Regions from separate parts of the uncultured Porticoccus sp. genome, predicted to be linked through region 3. Evidence: predicted binding sites of a transcription regulator. Region 3 holds the regulator's gene; each other region holds the start of a gene.
What was found. Region 3 encodes FNR, which switches genes on or off when oxygen is low (the NO sensors DNR and NnrR bind a similar motif). Its sites were predicted from a motif close to TTGATNNNNATCAA; they were not measured.
Positions count from the first base shown of each region.

Region 1: a site for FNR is predicted at 1,649-1,662, ahead of phbB (acetoacetyl-CoA reductase). Genes of this name have one in related genera too.
Region 2: a site for FNR is predicted at 2,232-2,245, ahead of hemN (oxygen-independent coproporphyrinogen III oxidase). Genes of this name have one in related genera too.

Region 1 is NZ_CAXBHS010000001.1:470,492-475,367, forward strand. Features, by position in the region: gene AACZ64_RS02210 (AMP-binding protein) at 1-208, shown strand, start outside; gene AACZ64_RS02215 (hypothetical protein) at 300-1,565, shown strand; gene phbB (acetoacetyl-CoA reductase) at 1,826-2,548, shown strand; gene AACZ64_RS02225 (transposase) at 2,647-3,342, shown strand; gene AACZ64_RS02230 (sigma-54-dependent Fis family transcriptional regulator) at 3,382-4,876, opposite strand, start outside.
Region 2 is NZ_CAXBHS010000008.1:82,863-87,738, reverse strand. Features, by position in the region: gene AACZ64_RS08870 (TonB-dependent receptor) at 1-567, opposite strand, end outside; TPP riboswitch at 619-717, opposite strand; gene hemN (oxygen-independent coproporphyrinogen III oxidase) at 782-2,173, opposite strand; gene AACZ64_RS08860 (EAL domain-containing protein) at 2,387-3,946, shown strand; gene AACZ64_RS08855 (OmpA family protein) at 4,061-4,729, shown strand.
Region 3 is NZ_CAXBHS010000002.1:4,163-9,038, reverse strand. Features, by position in the region: gene msrA (peptide-methionine (S)-S-oxide reductase MsrA) at 1-138, shown strand, start outside; gene AACZ64_RS02695 (hypothetical protein) at 340-1,512, shown strand; gene fnr (fumarate/nitrate reduction transcriptional regulator Fnr) at 1,570-2,283, shown strand; gene AACZ64_RS02685 (OmpW family outer membrane protein) at 2,386-3,081, opposite strand; gene AACZ64_RS02680 (DUF4399 domain-containing protein) at 3,190-3,609, opposite strand; gene AACZ64_RS02675 (BolA/IbaG family iron-sulfur metabolism protein) at 3,687-3,995, opposite strand; gene argS (arginine--tRNA ligase) at 4,272-4,876, shown strand, end outside.

The DNA of each region.
Region 1 (4,876 bases), on a different contig from region 3:
GCAGGTTACCGCAGTGGTGGAATTAAAGGATAAATCCCAATCGCCGGACGAACAGGAGATTATTCAATACTGCAAAAGCAAGCTGGGTAGCGTCAAGGCACCCAAGCAGGTTCTGTTCTGGGATGAGCTGCCGCGCAGTCCCGTTGGCAAGGTTCTGAAAAAAGAAATTCGCAAGGTTTTCTGGGAGGCGGCGGGTCGCAAGATCTGAACCGTTCCCGTCTTGGCTACACTTTTTACACGCCTGCCCGCCGGGCCTGAAACTTTTAACCATCTGTCTGTAATAGTAGTGAGGATATATTGTGAAGGTTAGTATTGTTGGTGCGTATAACAGCAAGTTTGGTGCGTTCGTCAAACGCGACCGTGAAACCGGTGAAGTCGAGGACCTCAAATCCTTTTATGAATTGCTGACAGAGGCGGGAGCGGGTGCTATCGCCGATGCAGGATTGGAAGCAAAGGACATCGATGCCATCTGGGTCGGTTCCTGCTCTCCATCTCTGTTCGTGAACCAGGAGCACGTCGGGCCGCTGGCGCTGGAGATTGATCCAGAAGGGTTACTCTTCAAGCCCACCACTCGCACCGAGGGCGCCTGTGCCACGTCTTCCCTGGCCATTTACAATGCCGCCTATGCGGTGGCTTCTGGTCGGTTCAAAAATGTGCTGGCGATCGGTGTCGAGAAGATGAACACCCTGGATACCGCAGGTGTGACCCACGCGCTGTCCTGTTGCTCCTACTGGCCGGAAGAAGGCAATAAGGGCATGACCTTCCCCGGTTTGTTTGCTGAACTGGGTAAGGCTTACCAGGAAAAAGAAGAGCTCTCTCCCGAGCAGCTGCGCATCATGTTGGCCCATGTCAGCGCCCTGAACTATCGCAATGGTATCCAGAATCCACTGGCGCATTTTGGCCCCGGTAGCATACCGGACATCAACAAGTTGACTACCGCCGAGGCGATCCTCAACCTGCCGGAATCGGGCAAGGGTAGCAACCCGATGATCGCTCCGCCATTGCGTCTGCACGATTGCTCCCTGATTACCGACGGGGCCGCTGCAGTGGTGCTCACTTCCAGCGACAACGCTAAAGCCAACTTCAATCACGCCGTTGAACTGTCTGGTATCGGCCATGTGACCGACCGGATGATGCTCAAGGAGCGCATCGGTCGTCTGCATGAGCTTCGCGCCACCCGTCACGCCGTCGACCTGGCGCTGAAGGAAGCGGGTGCCACCGTGGACGATCTCGATCTGGCGGAGGTCCATGACTGCTTTACCATTAACCAACTTCTCTGCGTCGAAGCCATCGGCCTGTCCGAGTCCGGTCGTGCCGGTTACGATTTCATGAGTGGTAAATACGATCCGGACAGCGACTGTCCTATCAACCTGTCCGGTGGTCTGAAATCAAAAGGACACCCGGTGGGTGCCACAGGGGCATCGATGCACGCGCTGGTCTACAAACAACTGGTGGGCGAACCGATCGGGGTGGCGGCAAAGGGCAACCCTGAAGTTGGGATGACCGTTAATATCGGTGGTTCCGGTGTAACCAACTGCGTCTCGGTGATGCGCCGACTCAAATAGTGTTTTCCTCCCTGACAGGGCGTGGACCGGTCACCGGTTCGCCCCTGCCAGTTTTTTCCTATCCCCGTCACCCCAAAAAAGTCTTGATTCCAGTCAAACTTCCTGAACTTTTGTTGTCACAGTATTTGTTTTCCTGTGGGCTTGGTTTAATAATTGTCCCGTGGGTTATGATAGGGCTGGTTCCGGCGAGCTATTTTGCGCAGCATGCTGGTACCGGTAGTTGTAGATGTAGCTAGAATAAAAAATCAGGAGACAATGAGATGCCAAAAGTAGCACTGGTGACTGGGGGAACAAGAGGTATCGGTGAAGTCATTGCTATTGAACTGAAGGAGGCGGGCTATCTGACGGTGGCCAATTACGGAGGTAACGATGAACGGGCCCGCGAGTTCAGGGAGCGAACCGGTATTCCCACCTACAAGTTTGATGTATCCGACTTCGATGCCTGTAAAAGCGGTATTGAAGCGATAGAGCGCGATATCGGGCCTGTCTCCATTCTGGTCAATAATGCGGGGATCACCCGCGATGGCACTTTGCACAAAATGTCCCAGAAATCCTGGCAGGAAGTGCTGGATACCAACCTGGGTTCCTGCTTCAACATGAGCCGCTGTGTGATCGAGGGTATGCGTGAGCGCCGTTTTGGTCGTATCGTCAATATCGGCTCACTGAACGGTCAGGCGGGTCAGTATGGGCAGGTCAACTACGCTGCGGCGAAATCCGGTATTCACGGCTTTACCAAGGCACTGGCCCTGGAAGGTGCGAGCATGGGGATCACGGTCAATGCGGTGGCCCCGGGCTATGTGGAAACCGATATGGTGAGGGCTGTGCCCGCCGCCGTACTGGAAAAAATTGTCGCCCGTATTCCCGTTGGCCGGCTTGGCTCCGCCCACGATATTGCCCGGGGCGTACTGTTTCTGGTGTCCGACGAGAGCGGTTTCATTACCGGCTCGACCCTGTCCATCAACGGTGGCCAGCATATGTACTAGCCCCTCCCTAAAAGGGGTCGGTGACAACTGAGAATCATTCTTATTGGTTGTTCGGCCTGACCCTTGCCCGTCTGTTTATCTGTCGAAAGGAGTCGACAATGCCCCGCAAAACAAGGATGTTCGTACCGGATGTACCCAGCCATGTGGTCAGTCGCGGTAACAACCGTAATGCCTGTTTTTATACCGATGGCGATTACTTTTTCTACCTTCAATGTTTGAGCGAGGCCTGTCATAAGCATCGGGTATCCGTTCATGCCTATGTGTTAATGACAAATCATGTGCACCTGCTATTAACACCAGAAAGTGAAGATGGCATTCCCTGTGTGATGCAATCAATCGGTCGTCGTTATGTGCAATACATCAACAAAACCTACAATCGTTCCGGGACTCTTTGGGAGGGGAGGTATAAAGCAAGCCTGGTGGATGCAGAAAACTACCTGCTGGCCTGTTACCGTTATATAGAGCTAAATCCTGTTAGGGCTTCCATTGTCAGGCACCCTGCTGACTATCGCTGGTCGAGCTATGGTGTCAATGCGGGAATCAAGCCAGGGAAGCAGCTCGTTGCACACGAGGTTTACCAACGGCTTGGGTCGGATGAGAAAAGCCGTTACCAAGCTTACCGCGCGCTGTTTTCCGTTGATCTGGAAAAGTCGCTACTGCAGGGTATTCAGCGGGCTACCACATTTTCAATGCCCCTTGGGGGTCGTGATTTTCAGGTGCAGATTGAAAAGGTGGTCGGGAGAAAATTGGGTCATGCCAGGCGAGGCAGGCCAATGAAAATTAAGTGCGAATGACTCTCATTTGTCACCGACCCCTTTATGACCCCTTTATGATCAGGTCGGTTTTTTCAGGTGGTACTTTTTCATTTTCTGGTAGAGCGTACTTTTGGCAATGCCCAATTGTTTGGCCGCTTGGGTCATGTTGCCTTCCGCCTGTTTGATGGCGGCCTCGATGGTGGACTTTTCAACCCTGTCCAGGTTGCCCTGGGGCGGGGTGATGAAGGCGTTGACGTGCTCCGGCTCCAGATTGCTTTCCCCCGGCCGATAACCCTCGGGAAGATCGTCAATCGTCAGGGTTTCGTTTGTGGACATAAAACACATGCACTCCACCACATTGGCCAGTTCACGGATATTGCCGGGCCACTCGCGGCTTTTCAGGGCCGTCATCAGGCCCGGTGAGAAGCGTTTCGCTGAGATGTCGTCGGTTTTGCGGATGCGCGCCATCACCAATTGAGCGATTCCTTCGATATCTTCCTTGCGGCCCGACAGTGGGTCGAGACTGATGGTCACGGTGGATAGCCGGAAATACAGATCCTTGCGGAACAGCCCCTCGTTCACAGCGCCTTTCAGGTCGCGGTTGGTGGCAGCAATCAGTCGGAAATCCACAGGGATTGGTTTGATGTCCCCCACCCGGTAAATTTTTTTCTCCTGCAGTACCCGCAAAAACACCGGTTGCAATTCCAGCGGCAGCTCGCCAATTTCGTCGAGGAACAGTGTGCCGCCATTGGCCGCCTCAATTTTGCCGATCATGCCGCCCTTGCGCGCGCCGGTGAACGCCCCCTCCACATGGCCGAACAGTTCGCTGCTGAGAATATCCCGGGTGAAGCCGCCGCAGTTCAGGTCGATAAACGGCCCGTCGGCGTATTGGCTGCTGTCGTGAATGGCCTTGGCGAACACTTCCTTGCCGACCCCGGTATCCCCCAGAATCAGCACTGGCAGCGGTGTATTAGCCGCCTTGCGGGCCTTGTCCGCACTGGCCTGAAAAGAGGGGCTCTTGCCGTAGATGCCGTCAAACGGATCGAGGCTGGTCGTCGGGCCGGCAGCCAGTGGCTCGGCGGCGGGTTTGGAGGTAGACCGGCGCGGTGACGGCACCAGCACCTGAAAGCCGACAATATTGCCCTTGTGCAGTATCGGTTCCACCCAATCCTCCGACACCCACAGCCCCGCGTCGTGCGGGTAGACGATTTCATCGCCACCGAAGCGCTGCATCGACAGGCGACGTTTGGTCTCGGGATCGTAGTCGATACCCAGGGAGTCCAGTGCGGCAGCAGCGTTGGCGGTAGAGTTGATCAATCGCCCCTGCTTGTCCAGCAACAGCTTGCCGGTGTTGCGGTAGTGGCCGAACTGACTGTTGCTGTGTTCGAGGATCAGGCTCCACAGGTCCGAGGTCTTTTTCGCCAGGCCCGATTGAATCTGGCTGGCCCAGGCCACCACCAGCGGCACATGGAATTTATCGTAAATGCTGCACAGTCCGGACAGGTCTATCACACCCATCATCTGGTTGTCGTAGGGGTCGGCGATCACCGCTGCTGTACAGGTCCAGGGTTTG
Region 2 (4,876 bases), on a different contig from region 3:
CTCGGCAATGGAGGTTTCAATGTGACCTTCAAAAATGTCAGTGGGGTTATTGGATGTCATATTGATCAAACCCGCCAGTGCGTTGGCGCCGTAGAGCGTACCCTGGGGACCGCGCAACACTTCAACCTGACGCAAGTCGAGGGTTGTTGCCGCACCGCCGATACCACTGAAATCGATCCCGTCAATCAACAAACCCACCGAGGGGTTCAGCGGCTCGATAAACTGACTGCGCTCCCCGATACCACGGATCTGGATAAACTTGCCGCGCGATGCACCGCTGGAAAAGTTCACATTCGGAACCAGATTCAGGAGCTGGTCCAGGTGACGGGCCTGACGGCGTTCAATCTGCTGACTGTCGAGAACGGAGACACTGTTGCCGGTATCCAGCAAGGATACGTCACGAAACTCGGCAGTCACCACGACTTCCTGAATCGTTTCAGCGGGTAGCGTTGGTGTGGGGGTCTCGGCTGCTGTGCCCTCGGAATTCTCGAGCTCTGTGGCAAGCACACCGCCGGAAAGGAGGCAGGCAAATACCAGCCATTGCATTTTTCGAAAAAGGTCTATCATCATGAGCCCCATTAACACTGTTAAAGAGACCCGGATATGGAAGGAGTGAACGGTGGTTTTGCGTCCTATCCCTACGCCGGTACTATCCGGATCAGGTTCAAAGGGTTCATCCGAAGATGTCTCAGGCTTACGCCGCCCCTTAGGAATAAACACCTGCTGTGTGCAGGTGAGATTGGGAGTTTACGCGAATCAATCACCAACTCAATGGCTGTATTTAAATAATTTTGGAATAACGAATTTCCGGCTCGGATTTGTTGATATAGGCATCAAAAGTCATGCAGATGCGGCGAATCAACAGTCGTCCCACCGGGGTTACCCGGAGGCTATCCGGGTTGAGAACCACCAAGCCGTCGTCCATCATCGACCGCAGCTGAATCAACTCTGCCGCAAAGTAGTCGGCAAACACAACGCCAAATTGTTGCTCGATGTCAGAAAAATTCAACTCAAAATGGCAAATCAACTGCTTGATCACCATCTGGCGCAGCAGGTCATCAGGGCTCAGCTCAAATCCCCGTGCCACCGGCAGATGACCGCTGTCGATGGCAATCTGGTAATCCTCGATCTGCTTGTGATTCTGGGCAAACACATTGTCTATGGCACTGATAGCGGACACGCCAAAGGCCACCAGATCAGAGCCGCCGTGGGTGGAGTAACCCTGGAAATTGCGCTGCAACACACCGTTGCGCTGGGCCACTGCCAGCTCGTCGTCCGGGTGGGCAAAATGGTCCATGCCAATGTAAACGTAACCGGCATTAAGCAACACCTGAGTCATCCGCTCCATCATCAACAACTTTTCGGACGCGCTGGGCAGTGCGCTTTCGTCGATTTGTCTCTGCACCTTGAACAGATGGGGTAAATGGGCGTAATTGAAAACTGATAGGCGGTCCGGGCCGAGGTCAATGATGCTGTCCAGGGTGTGCCTGAAAGTATCCCAACTCTGGTGGGGCAAACCGTAGATCAGGTCCATGCTGATGGAATGGAAACCTTCGGCGCGGCCCGCCTCCACTAGCGCACGCACCTCCTCCACAGAATTGAAACGGTTGACCGCCTGCTGCACGGTGGGATCGAAATCCTGAACCCCCATACTGAGGCGGTTAAATCCCAAATCCCGCAGACAGCTGATCGTACTGACGGCCATATCACCAGGATGAATCTCTATCGAATACTCGCCACTGTCGTCATCCAACAGGTTGAAATGTTTGCGGGTGGCGGCCATCAACAGGCGTTTTTCATCATCACTGATGTAAGTGGGTGTACCGCCACCCCAATGCAGCTGATGGACTGGCCGGGAACGGTCAAACAGTGCCCCCTGACAAGCCACCTCGGTGATCAGCCTTTCCAGATACGGCATGGCACGCTTGCGATTGGCCGTGATGATTTTGTTGCAGGCACAGTAATAACAGACCGTGCTGCAGAAGGGCAGATGAAAATACAGGGACAGAGGACGACCCGCTGCATTACTGCGCTCAATCGCGAGACACAGTGCTGCCTCGCCAAAGCCTTCGTGGAATTGTGGCGCCGTGGGGTAAGACGTGTAGCGGGGGCCGGACAGGTCGTAACGCTCGATCAGCGGACGATCCCAGATGGCCGTATTTTCAGAAATCACGGTGACAAAAACCTGTTGAGGAAAAAACGAATCCTAGCAGCGGTTCACCTACAGCTCGTTGATGTCGATCAACCCACTCGATCAAGCTCAAGCCACAGTCCCGCCCACCAAGAGGGTTACCCTGATGGCCAAGTCGCCCGGCATGCGTCATTCCATACCCGTTTTGGGCGACTCTCTGTTAAAGTAACGCCCCCCCATAAGTCTGTTTCCTCCATGCTGGCACGTCGTGACAAAATCTTTTTTGGTATCCTGGCCATTACAGTGCTTGGGGCATTGGCCCTGTCACTGCTGTTGGGCTGGTATATCTGGCGGGAATCCGTTGGCACAGAGGAGCAGCGTCTGCAGCAATTGTCACAGCGGCTCGGTGAGGAAACAGAACAGGCCATTATTGACGCCCGCAATCTGCTTGAAACCCTCAATGAGCGGACCACTGACCCTTGTAACGCCACCCACCTGGCGATGATGCAGGAGGTCGCCATAGCGCGCCCCTATATCCGGGCAATCGGCTACTGGCGTGCCGCCGAACGACTCTGTGGCGCCGGGTTTATTCAGGGCATATCCTTCACGCCACCCAAAGCCAGCCGTATTTACAACTCGGGAGTGATTGCCTGGTGGCCCAGCGAGACCACAGAAGTGGGTGGCGTACAGCTGTTTCTGATGCGATTTGGTCACCATGATGTGGTGATCGACCCACGGTTGTTACTGAACGTGGACCTTCTGGAGGGCCAGATGGCCGGCCTTTGGGTAGAAAGACTGCCCATGATCACGACACCACCCAATGCCGTTTTCCCACCGCTGGAAAGCCTCAAACAGGGGATGACTGTCAATCAATCGACGGGGCAGATGATTTCCCGGTTTTCCCTGGGCACCCTGCTTCCCATCGATATTGTCGCCATTCAGCCAATGAGCGAGTTCTGGAAACGCTATCTGCCCACCCTGATCACCGCCGGAATATTAGCCCTGCTACTGATCCCCCTTTGGGTATTCGCTGTGGTCCGTTACTCCCGCCAGCACCTTAGCCTGGCCGCCGAATTGCGTGATGCAATCACCAGAAATAAACTGAGAGTCAACTATCAGCCCATCGTGGATATGTCCAATGGACGCTGCCTCGGCGCGGAATCGCTGGCACGCTGGACCCGTGACAACGGTGAAGCTGTCGGCCCGGATATTTTCATTCCAATCGCCGAGGAGGCCGGGTTGGCCACCGACCTGGCTCGGGCCATGCTGCAAGGCATCCTTCACGAACTGGGCGATCTTCTAAAACAATGCCCGGATCTCAGCATCAACCTCAACCTTTCTGCACAGGACTTCCAGACAGACCGGCTGTTTGTCCACCTTGAAACTGAGCTGAAAGCTGCCGGGCTGGCCACTTCGGCCATAAAACTGGAAATTACCGAACGGGCATTGGTGGACAGTGACTCGGCGCGGCAGCGAATCCGCACCCTGCGCCAACAGGGTCATCTGGTGGCTATTGATGATTTCGGCACCGGTTACTCCAGCCTTTCCTATCTGGAAAGTTTTGAGCTGGATGCCCTGAAAATCGACAAGTCTTTTGTCGATGCCATTGAAAACCAGGCTGTTACCAGCAGCGTGATTGTCCATGTAATCGAGATGGCAAAATCATTGAACCTGGATATTATTGCCGAGGGCGTCGAGTGTGATCATCAGGCAAAGTGGCTCTTGAGTCAGGGCGTCAGGCTGGGGCAGGGTTACCTGTTCAGCCGTCCTTTAACCGCTCGTCAGTTTATTGACTTCCATCAAAAATACAGCTGACCGATCAGCTCAGCACAGATAAACTATTCCGCCCCGGAGGGAATGACCAACCCGTCTCAACCCTGTCCGGGCCGTTTCCCTATCAACCACCGGAGAATTGACTGCTTGAAAAAAATGCCTGTGCCAAGTTGCCCCAAGACATCACTGAATTACCTGTTCGTCGCGATAATTACATTGGCAAGCGGTGGCTGTAGCCTTTGGGATCCACTGACGGAGCAGTCAGAGCCAGCCAGAATCACCAGCCTTTCGGATAGCACAAAAAGCAGCCCGGTAAAACGTAAGGCAACGCTGAGTGACAGTGGCAAGATCAACCCGCTGCCCCCGGAACAGGTCGGTTATTACATGGATGTCCAGTATGCCAACCTCCAGCAGAAGCTCAGGAATCAGGGTATCGACCTCAGCCTACAGAACAGTAAAATCACCATGATTATCCCCGGGGCAACCATCTTTGATGTCAACAGCACAGACATCAATAAGGGGGCTCAATCGGCCCTGACAGCCATTACCGGGGTATTGGCAGAGTATGACAACACAATGATTACTGTGGCCGGTCACACCGACAATCAGGGAGAGACTGACTATAATCAGGAACTCTCCGAACAGCGTGCCCTCGCCATTGGCAAATACCTTTCCCAACGCGGCATCACGCCCACCAGGTTGGTGATTCAGTACTTTGGTCAGAACCGTCCTATCGCCGATAACAGCATTGCCTCGGGCCGCGCTGAAAATCGCCGTGTCGAGCTGATCATAGAGCCCATCGTTACCCGACAATCGTCGTCGTAACCTGAACTGGAAATTCTCGGCCAACACCTGCAAACGCGGCCTTCGAACCGAGAGTATAGACCAAGGTGTCACTGGCAATAGCCCATGCTGGCCAGTATAATTCCGCCACTCTGGAAACCCGCCGGGTGGACCTGTGCATTTCCGCTT
Region 3 (4,876 bases):
AGTAAATTTTACCCCGCTGAGGAGTATCACCAGGATTACTATCTGAAAAATCCTGCGCGTTATCGTTATTACCGAAATGGATGTGGTCGTGATACGCGACTAAAGCGTCTCTGGAATAACGTGGACCTTCCCTTCTGAGAGCATTGAGCCCGGCATTTTGACTAGGTAATAAAGGTCGTCAACCGAACCTGTTGACGGCAATCACGCCTTTTTTCATCCATTTCATGATGGAGCTCATGCATCCTAACATCATAAATTTGACCCATATCATGGGGAGATTCAGTAATTCCGCTTAACCTCAGCAACTAATCCTATTGTCACCTGTGAGTCAGCCGGCAAATGCAAGTTGCGACGTTAGCCAACAACCTGTTCTGCCCTCACTCTGATATTGAGGCAGAGTTTTTCAAATCCCTGGTCAGTTGTCCCAAGGAACAACTGAGGAAGCGGCGCACGTCAATCTCACCGATTGCGCTGAACCTTTATATTCCGAGCAATGCCAATAGCGCTTATCCCGAGCTGGTCAGCAGGGAGATTGAGCTGATTCAGCCTGTCTTCAGATACCAGCCTTTGGTGAAATTCTGGCTCAGAAACAGGCCATTACAAGGCATGAACAGGGGTGAACTCACAGAACTGGTTTTTTTATCCAACAGTTATTTTAACCCCCGAAACAAGAAAGCGTGTGAATACGGTTTTGAATGCACGCTTACAGATATAACTGCCGAAAAACTGGCCTTAATGAAAGGACTGCATTTTGACTGCTTCCGACTAACCATTAATGCCGCAATACCACCCCACAAACAGCAGTTTACATCGATCCTGACAACAGCCAGTGACTTTCACTTTGGAGAGTGGCACTGCTGCCTGCAGGTCAATCAGGCCGACCCGGATACATTGGACCACTGGCTCACAGAGTTAATCCGCTATCAACCGGCAATTATTGAGTTACAGGGGCTACAAACAATGGAGGGTGCAGCAACCCTCAGCCAACTCTCGCAGAGAATGAGCAGTCAACACTATCAACTTTTGGCGGATCGTTTTTTTATCATTCAAGGGCACAAACTTCTGCAACTTCGCCAGATCAAGGCTCTCCAATATACCCCCTGGGGCATGGCCAGAGACAGCCTGATAGACTGGGTTGGTATTGGCCTTGGAGCACTGGGTAAATTTGGTGATGGCTTCTATCAGAATACCGACTCAATTCACGACTATCGACAGGCACTTGATGAAAAGCATCTTCCTGTACATTGCACAGGGCTCTTTCCAGATCATCAACCGCAAAACCTGCCACCCTGGCAACTGGTCAACCAGTTACTCTGTTTTCATCGGGTACGTCTGACCAGTTGTGACCTGACCATCAAGTTATGCCCGGAGCTCGCCAAACTTTTCCAAAATGCTCTGTCTATGGGCTGGCTCACCAGAGAGTCTGATTATTTGGTGCTGTCCACTCAGGGTCTCGACCATCTCCGATATTTCTGCGATAGTCTCCAGGCGTGTCGATGTAACGGTCATTAATGACCGTTATCATGATCGTCGCTATAATGAGACATAATAGGCTCAGAGAGATGTCTGATGGATTCGGTCTGCCCCCACAATAATACATTCCACTGCGGTGACTGCCGCATGAATGCGCTCTGCCTCCCGCTTGCACTGCAAACCAAGGAAGTAGAACGTCTGGACGAAATCATTCAGCGAGGAAAACCTCTTCAAAAGGACTACCATATCTACCATGCTGGGGAAGAATTCGATTCTGTCTTTGCGGTTCGCAGTGGCTCGATCAAAAGTTATACAATCAGCAATAGTGGCCAGGAACAGGTGACTGGATTTCACCTCCCGGGGGAGATATTCGGTATGGATGGTATAGGCCAGAATCGATACACCAATTCTGCCGTCGCGATGGAAACCTCCTCCGTCTGTGAAATCCCTTTCAACCGTCTTCAGGAACTGAGCATTGCCATCCCCACACTGCAACGCCACTTTTTCCAGTTGATGAGCCTCGAAATCACTGGGGATCAACAACTTCTTAGCCTACTCAGCAAAAATACGGCCGAGGAGCGGGTGGCAACACTGTTGATGAGTATTTCAAACCGCAATTTCCGACTTAAACTCTCTGCCACACGGTTCAGATTACCGATGTCACGTGCAGACATCGGTAATTATCTGGGACTTACTGTTGAGACGGTCAGCCGGGTATTAAGTCGCTTTCAAAAACAGGCATTGCTGAAGGTCGATAAAAAGGAAGTAGAACTGCTCAACCTGGACAAACTACGCGAGTTCGCCAACTAAGTTTTTTCAATTAACCCCCTGTTCTGGCTTTTAATTGATACAGAAACAAAAAAGCCGGTTTATGAAACCGGCTTTTGTACAACTAGCTAACCAAGTTCTTAGTTAAAACTTGTAGCCTATACCCACCATATAGACCAGTGGATCAATATCCACCTTGGTCTTCACCTCAGCACCCGGGAAATTGAATTTCGCATCGGTATCGATATCGATATACCACACTGCGGCATTGACTACCCAACGGTCGGACAACGCATAATCCATACCCAGTTCAAACGCCACACCCCAGGAGTCATCAAGTTTTAACTTGCCGCCTGCACCGACAATACCCTCAAGTTCACTGGCAACATCCTCTTCGAAAAATTTTGTGTAGTTAATACCGACCCCGGCATAGGGCTGGAAGCGGGACTCAGCTTTCATCGGAAAATATTGCAGCGTCAGGGTAGGTGGTAAATGTTTGGTCGAACCCGCATCAATCTTTCCGGGAACCAACAAATTTTTGGCTTTAATATCGTGTTTAAAGGGGGTGGCTGCCAACAGGCCTAAACCCAGGTGATCCGTCAACATATAGGTCAAGGTAAGACCGAGCTGAGTGTCGGAATCGACGTAGGCCTTGCTGTTCGGCAACCCGGCACCATTAAGTGTAAGACGGCTGCTGTCATCGTTAGGTTCAACCGTTGCGGCACCTGCACGGACAATAACATCTCCCGCCTCGTAGGCCATAACACCTGTGGTCCCGGCCAAAAGACTCCCGGCCAGGGTCATATGAATTGCCAGCGACAATGCTTTTTGCTTGAACATTTACTTTCTCCAGAAAGGTAGCACTAAAAGACAAGGCCATTAAACCAAGCGCTTCACTACCACCATTTGATCTGGGTTAAGTAAACAGAATCATCGACTTGCGCTAGATCAATACACCTTAATGATTATTGGCTCAGAAAGTACTGGAGGGTTGTGCGGAATATGAAAATGGTCTCCGAGGAGCAATTGCAGCTTGTGTTCGCCAGGAGGCAGTTCAAGACTCACCTCAGTCTGGCCACCACCAAAGTGACGGTGTTGATCGTCAGCCGGAATCGGTTTGTCCATATCAGGCAATTGCTGAACATTAATCAGTAAATGATGATGCCCTGTATGTTCCCGCTCAACACCTGCCGGCGCAACACCAATACCACTCAAACCGAATCGCACAGTCACCGGACTGCTTACGGTTTCACCATCTTTGGGAGAAATAATATAGGCACTGGCAGCACCAGCATCAGTCGTTCCACCAGCATAAATTGTCGGGGATAGAATCATCAGCATCACCAGTAAACCTTGCATCTTTTTCATGTAATACCCCTATTGTTGTCCGTGAATGATTGTCAGTGGTCCAAAACTCCGCTCAACGGTAGCGAAACCTTCAGGAACTAGCCGTTTTTCCCCATACAGTCCGGAGACGAAGGTGCACACTTTTGCTCTCGCCATTCATCTGGCGTGAAGATATGCAGTGCCAGGGCATGGACGCCACCAGCCAGCTCATCAGATAGCAGCTGGTAAACTCGCTGGTGACGCTTAACAGCTCCCATCCCTTCAAACGAACCAGAGACGATAACCAGCTTAAAATGCGTTTCTGAATCCACGGGAACCGCATGCATGTGGCTCTCGTTTAGCACTTGTAGAAAATCCGGTGTAAATGCCGCTGTCAGTTTGTTTTCAATGATATTTTGAACTTGCAATGCTACCTCGAAAGAATCTAAACCGTTTAATAATGAACGTTCTAACTACTTGCCTGTTTCGAAAATATTCACGCGAAGAAGGCTATTACCAAAAAAGCGATCTCAAATCACCCACTGTTCGAGATAATACCAACGTAATGCCGGATTACTGTCAGGCATAGACATGATCTTCGACTATACTGGCAGCCCCTTTGTCCATCAACCGCCACTACTGGCTTTTTGGATTTGGGGTACTACAATCCCGTTTTCTCTTAACAAGACACATCCTGCCCGCTTATGAGTATTAAAAACCTGATCGAACTACGTGTACGGGCTGCCATGTCAGCAGCAGACATGCCTGATGACTGCCCGGCCAATATCACCCTCAGTACCAGACCAGAGTTTGGCAATTTTCAAGCTAATGGTGCCATGGCAGCTGCCAAGCGGCTAAAGAGCCGTCCGCGGGATTTGGCCGCCGAGATTATCAAGCATCTCGATTTGACTGATATTGCTGATCATGTCGAAATTGCTGGCCCGGGATTCATCAATATTCACCTGTCAAACCAATTTATTGCAACTCAGTTACAAAAACTTATCGGGGATGAAAAACTCGGTGTACCTGTGCCGAATCAACAGAGAGTTGTCGTTGATTATTCCGGGCCTAATTTGGCCAAGGAGATGCATGTAGGGCATCTGCGCAGTACGATTATCGGTGACGCAGTGGTTCGCACCCTTGAGTTCGTGGGCCACGACGTGGTCCGTCAGAACCACATGGGGGATTGGGGCACCCAATTTGGCATGCTAATTGCCGAGCTTGAGGGGCATTTGGGTGAAGGGGAGCGACCTGAACTGGCTCTGGGGGATCTCGAGGTTTTTTATCAACAGGCCAAACAACATTTTGA